Deinococcus aerius: one gene and its partners. The protein of the gene in region 1 interacts with the protein of each later gene in a pairwise test. Links are inferred from orthologs where the notes say so. Each region holds a gene or a part of one and is shown on either strand. Other genes may lie near its edges.

Region 1 (2,969 bases):
GTGACGGTAATCCCGGAAGAAACCTTTGCCCCCTTCGAACCCCAGGCCCGCCTCCGCGTCCCCCAGGACCCCGACGACTGGCCCACCGTCGCCCTCGCGCTCGCCCTGAGCGCGGACGTGTGGACGGAGGATGGGGATTTCTTCGGCTGCGGGCTGGCGGTATGGCGGACGGATGTGCTTTACACCCATCTCGACGACCTGGGCGCCTCATCCTCCTGAAAACACGCTCCGCACCAGCCCCACCGCAATCCCCCACATCACCACCCCGATCAGCACGTCCAGCACCTGCCACGCGCGGGGCGAGCGCATCAACGGCGCGAAGCGGCCCGCGAGCAGGGCGAGGCCGAAAAACCACAGCCACGAGGCGAGGATGGTGCCGAGGAGGAAGGCGGTGCGGCCTGCACTCCCCAGCCCCGCGCTCGCCCCGCCGATCAGTACCACCGTGTCGAGGAGGGCGTGGGGGTTGAGGAGGCTGAAGGCCGCAGCGGTGACGAGAACTGTCCCAGGGGTTTGCGCGGCCTGTCCCTCGGGCTGGAGCGTCCCCGTATGGCGGGCTGACTGGAAGGAACGCCACCCGTACCACAGCAGAAAGGTTGCTCCCGCCAGTGTCCCAAGCGTGACCAGCACCGGGGAACCTGCCAGCAACGCCCCCACGCCCAGCACGCCGAATGTGGTCAAGGCCGTGTCGGCGAGTGAACATGTCAGCGCGGCCAGCCCTGCGTACCTCCGCGTCAGCCCCTGCCGCAGCACAAGGGCGTTTTGCGGCCCGATGGCGACGATCAGCGAGAGGCCCAGGGTCAGGCCGCGCAGGAAGGGGGGCACGGGGGAGAGGATAGGGTGTGCCTGTCTGACCCATCCTCCACGGGCCGCGCCGGGTGCATCAGACTGCCCCCATGCCTGAACTCCTGCCGCGTGCCCGGTCGTCCTCCGAGAGCGTGTTCGCGCACATGAGCCGCCTCGCCGTGCAGTACGGCGCGGTGAACCTGGGACAGGGCTTTCCCTCCGATCCTCCGCCCGCCTTCCTGCTCGACGCGGCGAGGCGGGCGGTGGGGGTGAGTGACCAATACGCGCCCCCGGCGGGCCTGCCCCTGCTGCGGGACGCCATCGGCGCGGACCTGGGGGTGGACGGCGCCGACGTGGTCGTGACCTCGGGGGCGACCGAGGCCCTGAACATCCTCGCGCTCGCCCTGTACGGCCCGGGCGACGAGGTGCTGATGCTCGAACCCGTGTTCGACGTGTACGTGCCCCAGGCGCGGCTCGCGGGCGCCTTGCCCGTCACCGTGCCCATGCGGTTGACGGACGCGGAGGGGTGGACCCTCGACCTGGACGCCGTGCGAAACGCCGTCACGCCCCGCACCCGCGCCCTGCTCCTCAACAGTCCCTACAACCCGACCGGGACCGTGTTCAGCCGCGCGGAGCTGGAGGCCCTGGTCGCCCTCGCCCGTCAGCACGACCTGTGGATCGTCAGCGACGAGGTGTACGACGAGCTGTACTTCGGGGAGAGGCCGGTGCCCCTGCGGGACCTCGCGCCCGAGCGGACCTTCACGGTGGGCAGCGCGGGCAAGAGGCTGGAAGCGACGGGCTGGCGCGTCGGCTGGGTGGCCTGTCCCCCGGGCCTGGCCGGGAACATCGCCGCTATCCGGCAGGTGGGCTCTTTCTGCACGCCCACACCCTTTCAGGTCGCGGTGGCCGCCGCCCTGCCCGTCGCGCGGCGGGAGGGCTTTTACGAGGGGCTGCGCGCCGAGTACGGGGAACGGATGGGCCTGCTGGCGAATGGGCTGCGGGAGCTGGGGGCCACCGTCTTCGAGCCGCGCGGCACCTATTTCCTCACCGCCCGGCGCCCCGGCTGGCAGGCGGAGGCGCTGGTGCGCGACGCGGGGGTGGCCGTGATCCCCGGCGAGGCGTTTTATCTGAACCACCCGGCCCCCCGAGGGCTCTTGCGGCTGGCCTTTTGTAAGGCCCGGGCCGAATTGGAACAGGCCCTGGAACGGTTAAGCCGCCTGGCCGAAGTGGGGGTGGGCGAGTAGAGCATGAATGAAAACACAAAGTCAGGCCGGGAAGCTTTAAAGATGTGCCGGTTTTTTACGCACCAGCTTTTGACTATGCTCCGCTCATGAAGAAGGCTCTGCTCGGCATCCTGGCCCTGACGGCCGTTTCCTCCGCCGCCGCCGACTCCTTTGGCGGGTTTGCTGGCTTCGGCGCGGGCGGGGCGGGGCTGTACTACCAGACGGGCTCGACGACGGGTTCCAACCTGCGCTTCAGCCTCACGGGCCTGAACCTGTTCCGGGGCGGCAGCATCGGCGTGGGGGGCGAGGTGGCGTACCTCAACAACTTCAGCGGCCTCAGCCTGGGCGGCCTGGACACCTACTACGGGGCGGGGCTGGGGGCCAGCGTCTCGGTGGGCGCCAACCTCGGCCTCACCGCCTACCCCCACGGCCTGCTGGGCGTGCGGTACAACGTGACGGGTCCCTTCAACGTCTTCGGTGAGGTCAACGCGGGCCCGACCATCGGCCTGTCCACCGGCAGCAGCGGCCTCGGCTTCGGCTTTGGAGCCCGCATCGGGGTGGACTACCAGTTCCGCTGAGAACTCCTCTGCGCCCACCGCTCCCGGTCCCCGTCGGCCGGGAGCGCGTTTGTGTGTACGGCCTTGACCCCCTCGCGCCCCGGCTGCTACTCTCCTGCATAGAGATACGCTAAGGCGTATATCCATACAGATATGACGACCCTGGCCCCCCGACGCTGACGCCCCGGCCCTTTCCACACGGAAAAGAGGCCGGGCGTGTCACGCCGGGGGACCCGTGCTGTCACGCCCCGACGTTCCTGAGAGAGACTAGAGCCATGAGCAAAGACAAGATCGTTCTCGCGTACTCCGGCGGCCTCGACACCTCCATCATCCTCAAGTGGCTCCAGACCGAGCGCAACTACGATGTCGTGGCCTTCACCGCCGATCTCGGCCAGGGGGACGAGGT
Region 2 (3,274 bases), on another replicon or contig:
GAACTGCACCTGCACCCGCTCCCGCTGCCCCGGCGTCAGGTCGGCCAGGGTGTTTTTCAGGGTCGCCAGGGTCGCGGGGCACACGTCCGGGCAGCGCACGAAGCCGTAGAAGACCAGCCGCAACTTCCCCCGCGAGTCATTCAGGGTCGCCGCCTCGCCCCGGTCGTCCACCAGCCGCAGGGCGGGAAGAGGCACGGGGGTATCGAGCACCGTCCCCGCCGTGGGGGTGGGAGAGACGTTGCGGTACAGCAGCAGGCCCCCCAGAACCGCCGCCAGGGCCAGCAGGGCCGCCGTGAGCCACTTCATGGGGGCAGGCTAGGGCGGGGGAGGGGGGAGGGGTGTCCCAGGAGCGTTCAGCAAAAGAAGAGGGTGGGGACGCTCAGCACGTCCCCACCCCCGTTTGGTGCCGGTCTTGTCTTACCAGGCGTAGAAGATCGCCACGATGAACAGCCACACCACGTCCACCAGGTGCCAGTACAGGCTGGCGGGGGCGATGGAGCCGTGGTTGTACTTGTCCATCTTGCCGGTCAGCGCCTGGTAGTACGGCAGGGCCACGCCCGTGCCGCCGATCAGGATGTGCAGACCGTGCAGGCCCACGATGATGAAGAAGCACGACTGCCACAGGTTCTGCTTCCAGTCGCTCTCGTGGCCGAACAGCGAGAACTCGTAGACCTGGAACAGCATGAAGAGGGTGCCCAGCAGCAGGGTGATGAAGAGCCCCAGCCGGAACCAGGTGTAGCGCCCGTGGTGGTGGTCCTGCTCGGCCTTGTGAATCACGAAGGAGGAGGACACCAGGATCAGGGTGTTCAGCGCAGCGAGCCAGACGTTGGGGCGCAGGGCGGGGGGCTCGGCGGCGCCGATCATCCGCAGGTACACGTACCCGGCGATCAGCACGCCGAAGAGGCTGACTTCCGAGATGATGAACCACGCCATGCCCATGAAGCCGTTGTCGTACTTCGTGAGGTGGTGGTGCTCGACGGGCACCGCGTACTCGCGCGTTCCGGCCCACTTGAACAGCGACCACATGAAGAGCGGAATCGAGGCATACAGCAGCAGGCTGGCGAACACGTGGCCCGGCGCCGCACTGAAGAAGGGCTGGAGGCCGCCCGTCGGCGTGTAGTTCGTGAACCACCCGAAGCTCAGGCCGTAGCCCATGAGCAGCACGGCGAAGGCCGTCATGAAGGGCCAGATCGAGTCCACCGGCAGGTGGATGGAGCGGGGGTCCACCGGGGTGAGCCGCTCCCCGCTCTTCTCCCAGTCGTACAGGGGGCGCTCGGTGGGGAAGGTGGTGGGGAACTCGTGCGCGAAGTTGTAGGCGGCGGGGGGAGAAGCCGCCGTCCACTCCAGGGTGAAGCCGCCCCAGGGGTTGGGGGAGGCCGTGATGGGGCGGCGCAGGCTCTGGAGCATGTTCCGCACGAACACGACGCTGCCCGCCAGCAGCACCAGCGCGCCCAGGGTGGAGATGAAGTTCAGCTCGGTCCAGGTCCAGTTGCCCGCCGGGTAGGTGTAGTAGCGCCGGGGCATGCCCATCAGGCCCAGGATGTACTGCGGCAGGAAGGTCATCCACGAACCGATCATGAACAGCCAGAAGTTCCAGAGCCCCAGCCGTTCGTCCATAAACCGGCCGGTCATCTTCGGCCACCAGTAGTACAGGCCGCCAAAGGCCAGGAACGCCGTGCCGAACATCATGACGTTGTGGAAGTGCGCCACCACGTAGTAGCTCATGGTGACCTGGTAGTCGAAGGGGATCATGCCCAGCGACACACCCGTGATCCCGCCGATCAGGAAGTTGAAGATGAAGCCCACCAGCCAGTAGGTCGGGGTCCGCATCAGGATGCGCCCGCCCCAGAGGGTGCCGATCAGGTTGAAGATCTTCACGCCCGTGGGCACCGCCACGATCAGGGTGGCGATGGCAAAGGCGATCTGCCAGGCTTCGGGCAGGCCCGCCGCGAAGATGTGGTGGACCCACACCAGCAGGCTGACGAGCACGATGCCCAGCAGCGAGTACACCATCACCCGGTAGCCGAAGAGCGGCTTGCGCGCCATCGTCGAGGCGATCTCGGCGGCGATGCCCAGGTAGGGCAGCAGCATCACGTACACCGCGGGGTGCGAGTAGAACCAGAAGAACTGCTGTTGAAGGATCGGCACGCCGCCGATGCCGGGGTTGAACATGCTCAGCCCCAGCTTGAGTTCCACGAAGACCGCCAGCGCAGCGGCGGTCAGGCCGCCCAGGCTGACGAGCTGGAGGATCGCCGTGGCGAAGATGGACCAGGAGAAGATCGGCATCTTCCACAGGCTCAGGCCGGGCGTCCGCATGTTCACGATGGTCGCCGCGAAGTTCGCGCTGCCCAGCAGCGACCCCAGGCCGTTGAGGATCACGGCGACCATGAAGACCGAGGCGCCCGTCTGGTTGCCGTCCACCACGAGCGGGTAGGGGAAGACCCAGCCGGTGCCGGGCACGCCGCCGTTCGCCAGGCTGGAGATCAGGAGGACCAGGCTGAAGACGAAGAGCCACACCGCGAAGGTGTTCACCCGCGGCAGCGCTACGTCGCGCACGCCCAGTTGCAGCGGCAGGAAGAAGTTCCCGAACCCGAAGAGCCCGATGGGGATCAGGAAGAAGAAGATCATGATCACGGCGTGCGTGGTCAGGACCTGGTTGTAGGCGTTGCCCACCAGCAGGCTCTGCTCGGGCAGCGCCAGTTGCAGCCGCATCGCCACGGCCAGGATGCCCGCGATGGCAAAGGCCACGATGGAGGTGACGATGTACAGAATCCCGATCTTCTTGTGATCGGTGGTCATCATGTAGTCCTTGATGACCTCCCACGCGCCCCGGCGGGTCGTGGAGACGGAGGATGGAGCCTGCTGAACCGTCACCGGGTACCTCCTTGGCCGCCATTGGCCTGGTCGGCGCTGCCCTGCGAGTTGCCCGCGCCCACCACGGGCACCCCGCGCCAGTAGTCCGCTTCCTCCGGCAGGCGCAGGCTGCGGAGGTACGCGGCCACGTCGTCGATCTCCGCGTCCGTCAGCACCCCGCCCTTCTGGACCTTGCCGTTGACCAGATACTCGCTGCCGTCATAGGTCGGCATCAGCGAGCCGGGCTTGACCTTGGGGCTGTGCTTGAGCCACTCGTGCAGCATCTCGCGGGCGCGCTCGCCCTCCCACATGCCCGCGCCCAGCGTGCGGCGGGTGCCGAAAAAGCTCAGGTCGGGGCCAGCCTGACCGTTGGCGGGGGTGCCCTGGACCCGGTGGCACGACTGGCAGGCCAGCGCGCCGG
Region 3 (4,655 bases), on another replicon or contig:
TGCAAGGAGATGCGTCGCGTATAGCCGAAAGGCAGTCTTGCTCAACTTACGCGGTCCCAACTCACCCAGCGCCGTAATGAGCTTGTTCGTGTTGCTCCCCGACAAACTCACGTCCATCAAGGCATCGGGAAGCAGGTCGAGGCCCAGAATTTGACGGTCTGCCCAGGCCACAACTTCTGACGGTGTAACCAGACCACTCAGCAAGGCTTGCCGGTACATGCTCGCCTCATCGCTCAAGCCCGGCTCCTCCCTCACGCCTGCATTCCCCGTCCCCCCTGCTTATTCGCCCACGCGGGCGGCTTGGGCGCGAAGCGGCTGAGGATGGTGCCCTGGTCGTAGGCGAGATAGGCGCTGGCCCAGGGGAAGGTGTCGTTCAGCACGCGGATGGCCTCGGGGCTGCCCATGTTGTGGTCGAGCTGGTACAGGACGAACTGCTCGGGCGTCTCCAGGCGCAGGTAGGTGGGCATCGTCCCCGCGTGTTCGTCCAGCACGCTCTGGAACTCGCCCACCGCGTCGGGGCTGGCGGTCTCCAGGTTAATGGTCACGTACATGACCTTGGGCACCTCGGCCAGTTGCTCGACGGTGACGACCTCCTCGGCGATGGCGCGCAGGCCGCCGTCCTCGGACTCCAGTTCGACGATGACGAGGGCGGGCGTGTCGTTGATCAGCTTCTCCTGGATGCGGTCGTAGGCACGCGAGAAGGCCACGAGTTCCGTCTGCCCCGACTCGTCGGCGAGGATGAAGCGGGCCATCATGCCGCCCGACTTGGTGGGCTTCTTGACCACACTCTCGATCATGCCCGCGAGCACGGCCTTGACCCGCTTGCCCGGCGCGACGTTCTGGGTGGTGAACCAGGCGTCGAGGTCGGAGATGCGGCAACTGGCGGCTTCGCGCAGGCCCTCGTGCTGCTCCAGCGGGTGCCCGGAGATGTAGAGGCCGAGGGATTCCTTCTCGACGGCGAGGCGCTGGAGGTCGGTGTAGGGCTCCACGCCCGTTCGGAGCCTCGGCTCGGGCGCCGTCTCGCTCATGCCGAAGAGGGCGTCCATGCCGCTGCTTGCCATCGCGGCGGCCCCCTGTGCCCAGGTCAGCGCGTCCTCCAGGCTCTCGGCGAGTTGCCTGCGCTCGCCGAAGCGGTCGAAGGCCCCCGACTTGATCAGACTTTCCATCGCCTTGCGGTTGCAGACCCTGTTCCCCAGCCGGGAGCAGAAGTCGGCGAGGGACTTGTAGGCCCCGCCCCGCTCGCGCTCCTCCAGGATCTTCTGCACCGCCGCCTCGCCCAGCCCCTTGATCGCGTACAGCCCGAAGAGGATCTCCTCGCCCTGCACCGCGAAGTCCGCCGAGGAGCGGTTGATGTCTGGCGGCAGCACCCGCACGTCCATCTTGCGGGCGTCGGAGACGTACTCGGCCACCTTGTCGGAATCGCGGCGCTCGACAGTGAGGAGGGCGGCCATGAACTCGACCGGGTAATTTGCTTTCAACCAAGCTGTCTGATAAGTAATGACGCCATATGCGGCGCTATGACTCTTATTAAAGCCGTAGTTCGCAAAGGCATCCAGCAGGTCAAATAATTTGTTACCTTCGTCCTTTGGAACTCCATTCTTTTCTGCCCCGTCCACGAACAACTGCCGCTGACGCTTCATCTCCTCAGCGTCTTTTTTACCCATCGCTCGGCGGAGCAAGTCGGCGCCGCCCAGCGAGTAGCCCGCCACTTCAGAAGCGATCTGCATGATCTGCTCCTGGTAGACGGGGATGCCATACGTTTCGGCCAGAATCTTTTCCAACCACTGCGCGGAGTTGGGGAAACCGTCCTTGACGTAATCCACCTCCTCGACCCCGTGGTGGCGGCGGACGTAGGTGGGGATGTTCTCCATCGGGCCGGGGCGGTAGAGCGCCGAGAGGGCGATGATGTCGGCGAGGCGGCGGGGCTTGAGGCGGCGGGAGGCGTCGGCGATGCCCGCGCCTTCGAGCTGGAAGACGCCCTTGGTGTCGCCGCGCGAGAGGAGTTCGAAGGTCTTCTCGTCGTCGAAGGGGATCGCGTCGAAGTCGATCTCGATCCCGCGCGACTCGCGCATGATGCGCTTGGCTTCATCCAGGAAGGACAGGGTCCGCAGCCCCAGGAAGTCCATCTTGATCAGGCCGATGTCCTCCACGGCCTTCATGTCGTACTGGCAGACCATGCCCTCGCCCGAGGTGTCGCGCATCACGGGCACGAGGTCGGTGAGCTGGGTCTTGCCGATCACCACGCCCGCCGCGTGGACGGAGGCGTGGCGGGTCAGGCCCTCCAGCTTCTGGGCGAACTCGTAGGCCTCCTTGAGCTGGGCGTCCTCCTCCAGCATCTGCTGGATGTCTGGCACCGCCTCGCGGGCCTGCTCCAGCGAGTACGACTTGCCGAACTTGATGGGGATGAGCTTGGAGACCTTGTCCACCTTGGCGTACTCCAGCCCCATCACGCGCGCTACGTCCTTGAGGCACGCCTTGCTCGCCATCGTCCCGAAGGTGGCGATCTGGGCCACCTTGTCGTCCCCGTACTTCTGCTGCACGTACTGGATGACCTCCCCGCGCCGGGCATCGTTGAAGTCGATGTCGAAGTCGGGCATGGAGATGCGGTCGGGGTTCAGGAACCGCTCGAACAACAGCTCGAATTCGAGGGGATCGAGGTTGGTGATGCGGATGGCGTACGCGACGAGCGACCCCGCGCCCGACCCGCGCCCCGGTCCCACGCTGATGCCCTGATCCTTCGCCCAGCCTATGTAGTCGGCGACGATCAGGAAGTAGTCGGGGAAGCCCATGTTGTTGATGACCGAGAGTTCGTATTCCGCGCGGCGCAGGATGACGAGGGCGTGGGTGTGGTGGGCCTTCGTGGTTTCCGAGTCGTCGGCTTCCGGGTCGAGTTCGATGGCCGTGTCGCTGTCCTTCTGACGGGCACGGCGGCAGTCCTCGTGGGCGTAGGCGGGAAGCTGACCTGCCTCGGCCTCCGCTTCCATCACTTCCAGCGCCGGGTATTTCGTGTACTTCTCCCCCGCTGCCTTGCCGCGCGCCTCCCACTCGCTGCCCATGAAGGCGAGGAGGGTGAAGAGGGTTTCGAGGTCGCAGGTCGTGGCGTCGCAGCCGTTGACCCGGGCGAGGACACGGGCCGTATCCTCTGGCCCGAGCGCCTTCAGGGACCGCTGAGCGTAGTCGCGCAGCAGCCCCTCCGTCGCGTGCGCCGGATACCGCTTCACCGTGCCCCGGTACGTCTGCACCCGCAATTCCTCGGCCATCGTGCGGCCCTCGGGGATCGGCAGGGCGGGCATCTGATACACGCGCTTCTTGCCCACGGGCAGGTCGACATTGCACATCCCCGCGATCAGCGCCGTGTTGTCGAAGGGCTCCTCGCCCCACTCGGAAACCGGCAGGGCCTTCTGCATCTCGTCCAGGCCCTTCACGTAGAACTCGTCGCAGGGGAACTTGAAGCGGTTCTCGTCGGCGAGGGTCGCCTTGGTCTGGATGGCGAGCAGCGTCTCGTGGGCGGTCGCGTCCGTCTTCTTGACGTAGTGCCCGTCGTTCGTGGCGACCAGGCCGATGCCGAGTTCCTGCGCCCAGGCCTTCAGGATGGGGTTGTTCTTCCGCTGCTCGGGCAGGCCGTGGTCCTGAATCTCGATGAAGTAGTTCTCGCCGAAGAGGTCGCGGTACCACAGCAGGCGTGCCCGCGCCTCGTCCTCGCGCCCCTGGAGCAGGAGTTGCTGCACCTCCGACCCCAGGCAGCCGGAGAAGGCGATCACGCCCTTGTGGTGTTCCTGAAGCAACTCGTGGTCGATGCGCGGCTTGTAGTAGTAGCCCTCGGTGTAGCCGCGCGAACTCAGGCGGCAGAGGTTCTGATAGCCCGTAAAGTCGCGGGCGAGGAGCGTCAGGTGAAAGATGCCCTTCTCACCGCTCACACCGGGCTTCTTGTCGCGCCGGGTGCCGAAACCGGGGACGACGTAGGCCTCGTAGCCCAGGATCGGCTTGACGCCCATGCCGCTCGCGTAGTTGTAGAAGTGGACCGCCCCGTGCATGTTGCCGTGGTCGGTCATGGCGCAGGCCGGGTCGGTGGGCGTGACCTCCTTGACCCACTTCAGGAGGTCCCCCAGCTTGGCCGCGCCGTCCAGAAGGCTGTACTGGGTGTGCTGATGCAGGTGCGCGAACTTCTTCGGGCCGCAGCAGGAGCCGTCCGGCAGGTGAATATGAGGAGCAGTCTCGGCGGGCGCGGTCATACCCAGAGGATAGGGCGGGAGCCGGACCCCGACGGTGAGACGGGGCGAGCGGCGAGACAGAAGCCTCCGCGCCTTCGACACCAGGCTTTTAAGAGCAGGGCGGGACTCTTTGTTAACTTTCTCTCTTTTTAAACACAACTTGGCTCATCTATGAGTCGAACCGTGCCTTTCTCACTCTAAAGTTGTACAGTATGGAAGTCCATGAAGCCGCGTGCCATCTTGCTCTCATCTTCATTGCTGTGCGGTGTGGCGGGGTCCTGGGCTGAGGCGCAGACCGACCCCTTCCAGCGCACCGCCCCGGCTCAGGTTGCGCCCAATCTCAGAAACACGTCCCCGGGTGCGTCGTACCCGGCGGCAACGGCGAAGGCGCCCGTGGCCAGCAGCCCGGCGAGTACAGCGGGCGCGATCTTCGGCAATCCGCGA

Evidence for each region.
Region 2: the proteins of DAERI_RS17745 (region 1) and DAERI_RS09480 interact in binary tests that used the Escherichia coli proteins (3 or more experiments, as listed by UniProt). The link is inferred for Deinococcus aerius from one-to-one orthologs.
Region 3: the proteins of DAERI_RS17745 (region 1) and dnaE interact in binary tests that used the Escherichia coli proteins (3 or more experiments, as listed by UniProt). The link is inferred for Deinococcus aerius from one-to-one orthologs.

Annotation. Positions count from the first base shown.
Region 1 is NZ_BFAG01000014.1:116,302-119,270, reverse strand. The notes cover bases 138-2,960. They hold DAERI_RS17745 (pyridoxal phosphate-dependent aminotransferase), read left to right. Parts: upstream 138-893; coding sequence 894-2,027; downstream 2,028-2,960. Other genes in these bases: DAERI_RS17735 (argininosuccinate synthase), read left to right, coding at 2,839-2,960; DAERI_RS17740 (hypothetical protein), read left to right, coding at 2,114-2,584; DAERI_RS17750 (LysE/ArgO family amino acid transporter), read right to left, coding at 208-822; DAERI_RS17755 (PIN domain-containing protein), read left to right, coding at 138-219. Also shown: more of DAERI_RS17755, read left to right, coding at 1-137; more of DAERI_RS17735, read left to right, coding at 2,961-2,969. UniProt on the Escherichia coli protein: Shows aminotransferase activity with methionine and histidine as substrates, and to a lesser extent also with phenylalanine.
Region 2 is NZ_BFAG01000006.1:14,857-18,130, forward strand. The notes cover bases 147-3,274. They hold DAERI_RS09480 (cbb3-type cytochrome c oxidase subunit I), read right to left. Parts: upstream 2,875-3,274; coding sequence 418-2,874; downstream 147-417. Other genes in these bases: DAERI_RS09475 (SCO family protein), read right to left, coding at 147-306; coxB (cytochrome c oxidase subunit II), read right to left, coding at 2,871-3,274. In the rest of the region: more of DAERI_RS09475, read right to left, coding at 1-146. UniProt on the Escherichia coli protein: Cytochrome bo(3) ubiquinol oxidase is the terminal enzyme in the aerobic respiratory chain of E.coli that predominates when cells are grown at high aeration.
Region 3 is NZ_BFAG01000006.1:143,679-148,333, reverse strand. Bases 52-4,560 are described here. They hold dnaE (DNA polymerase III subunit alpha), read right to left. Parts: upstream 4,233-4,560; coding sequence 252-4,232; downstream 52-251. Other genes in these bases: DAERI_RS10190 (N-acetylmuramoyl-L-alanine amidase), read left to right, coding at 4,434-4,560. Also shown: more of DAERI_RS10190, read left to right, coding at 4,561-4,655. UniProt on the Escherichia coli protein: DNA polymerase III is a complex, multichain enzyme responsible for most of the replicative synthesis in bacteria. This DNA polymerase also exhibits 3' to 5' exonuclease activity. The alpha chain is the DNA polymerase catalytic subunit.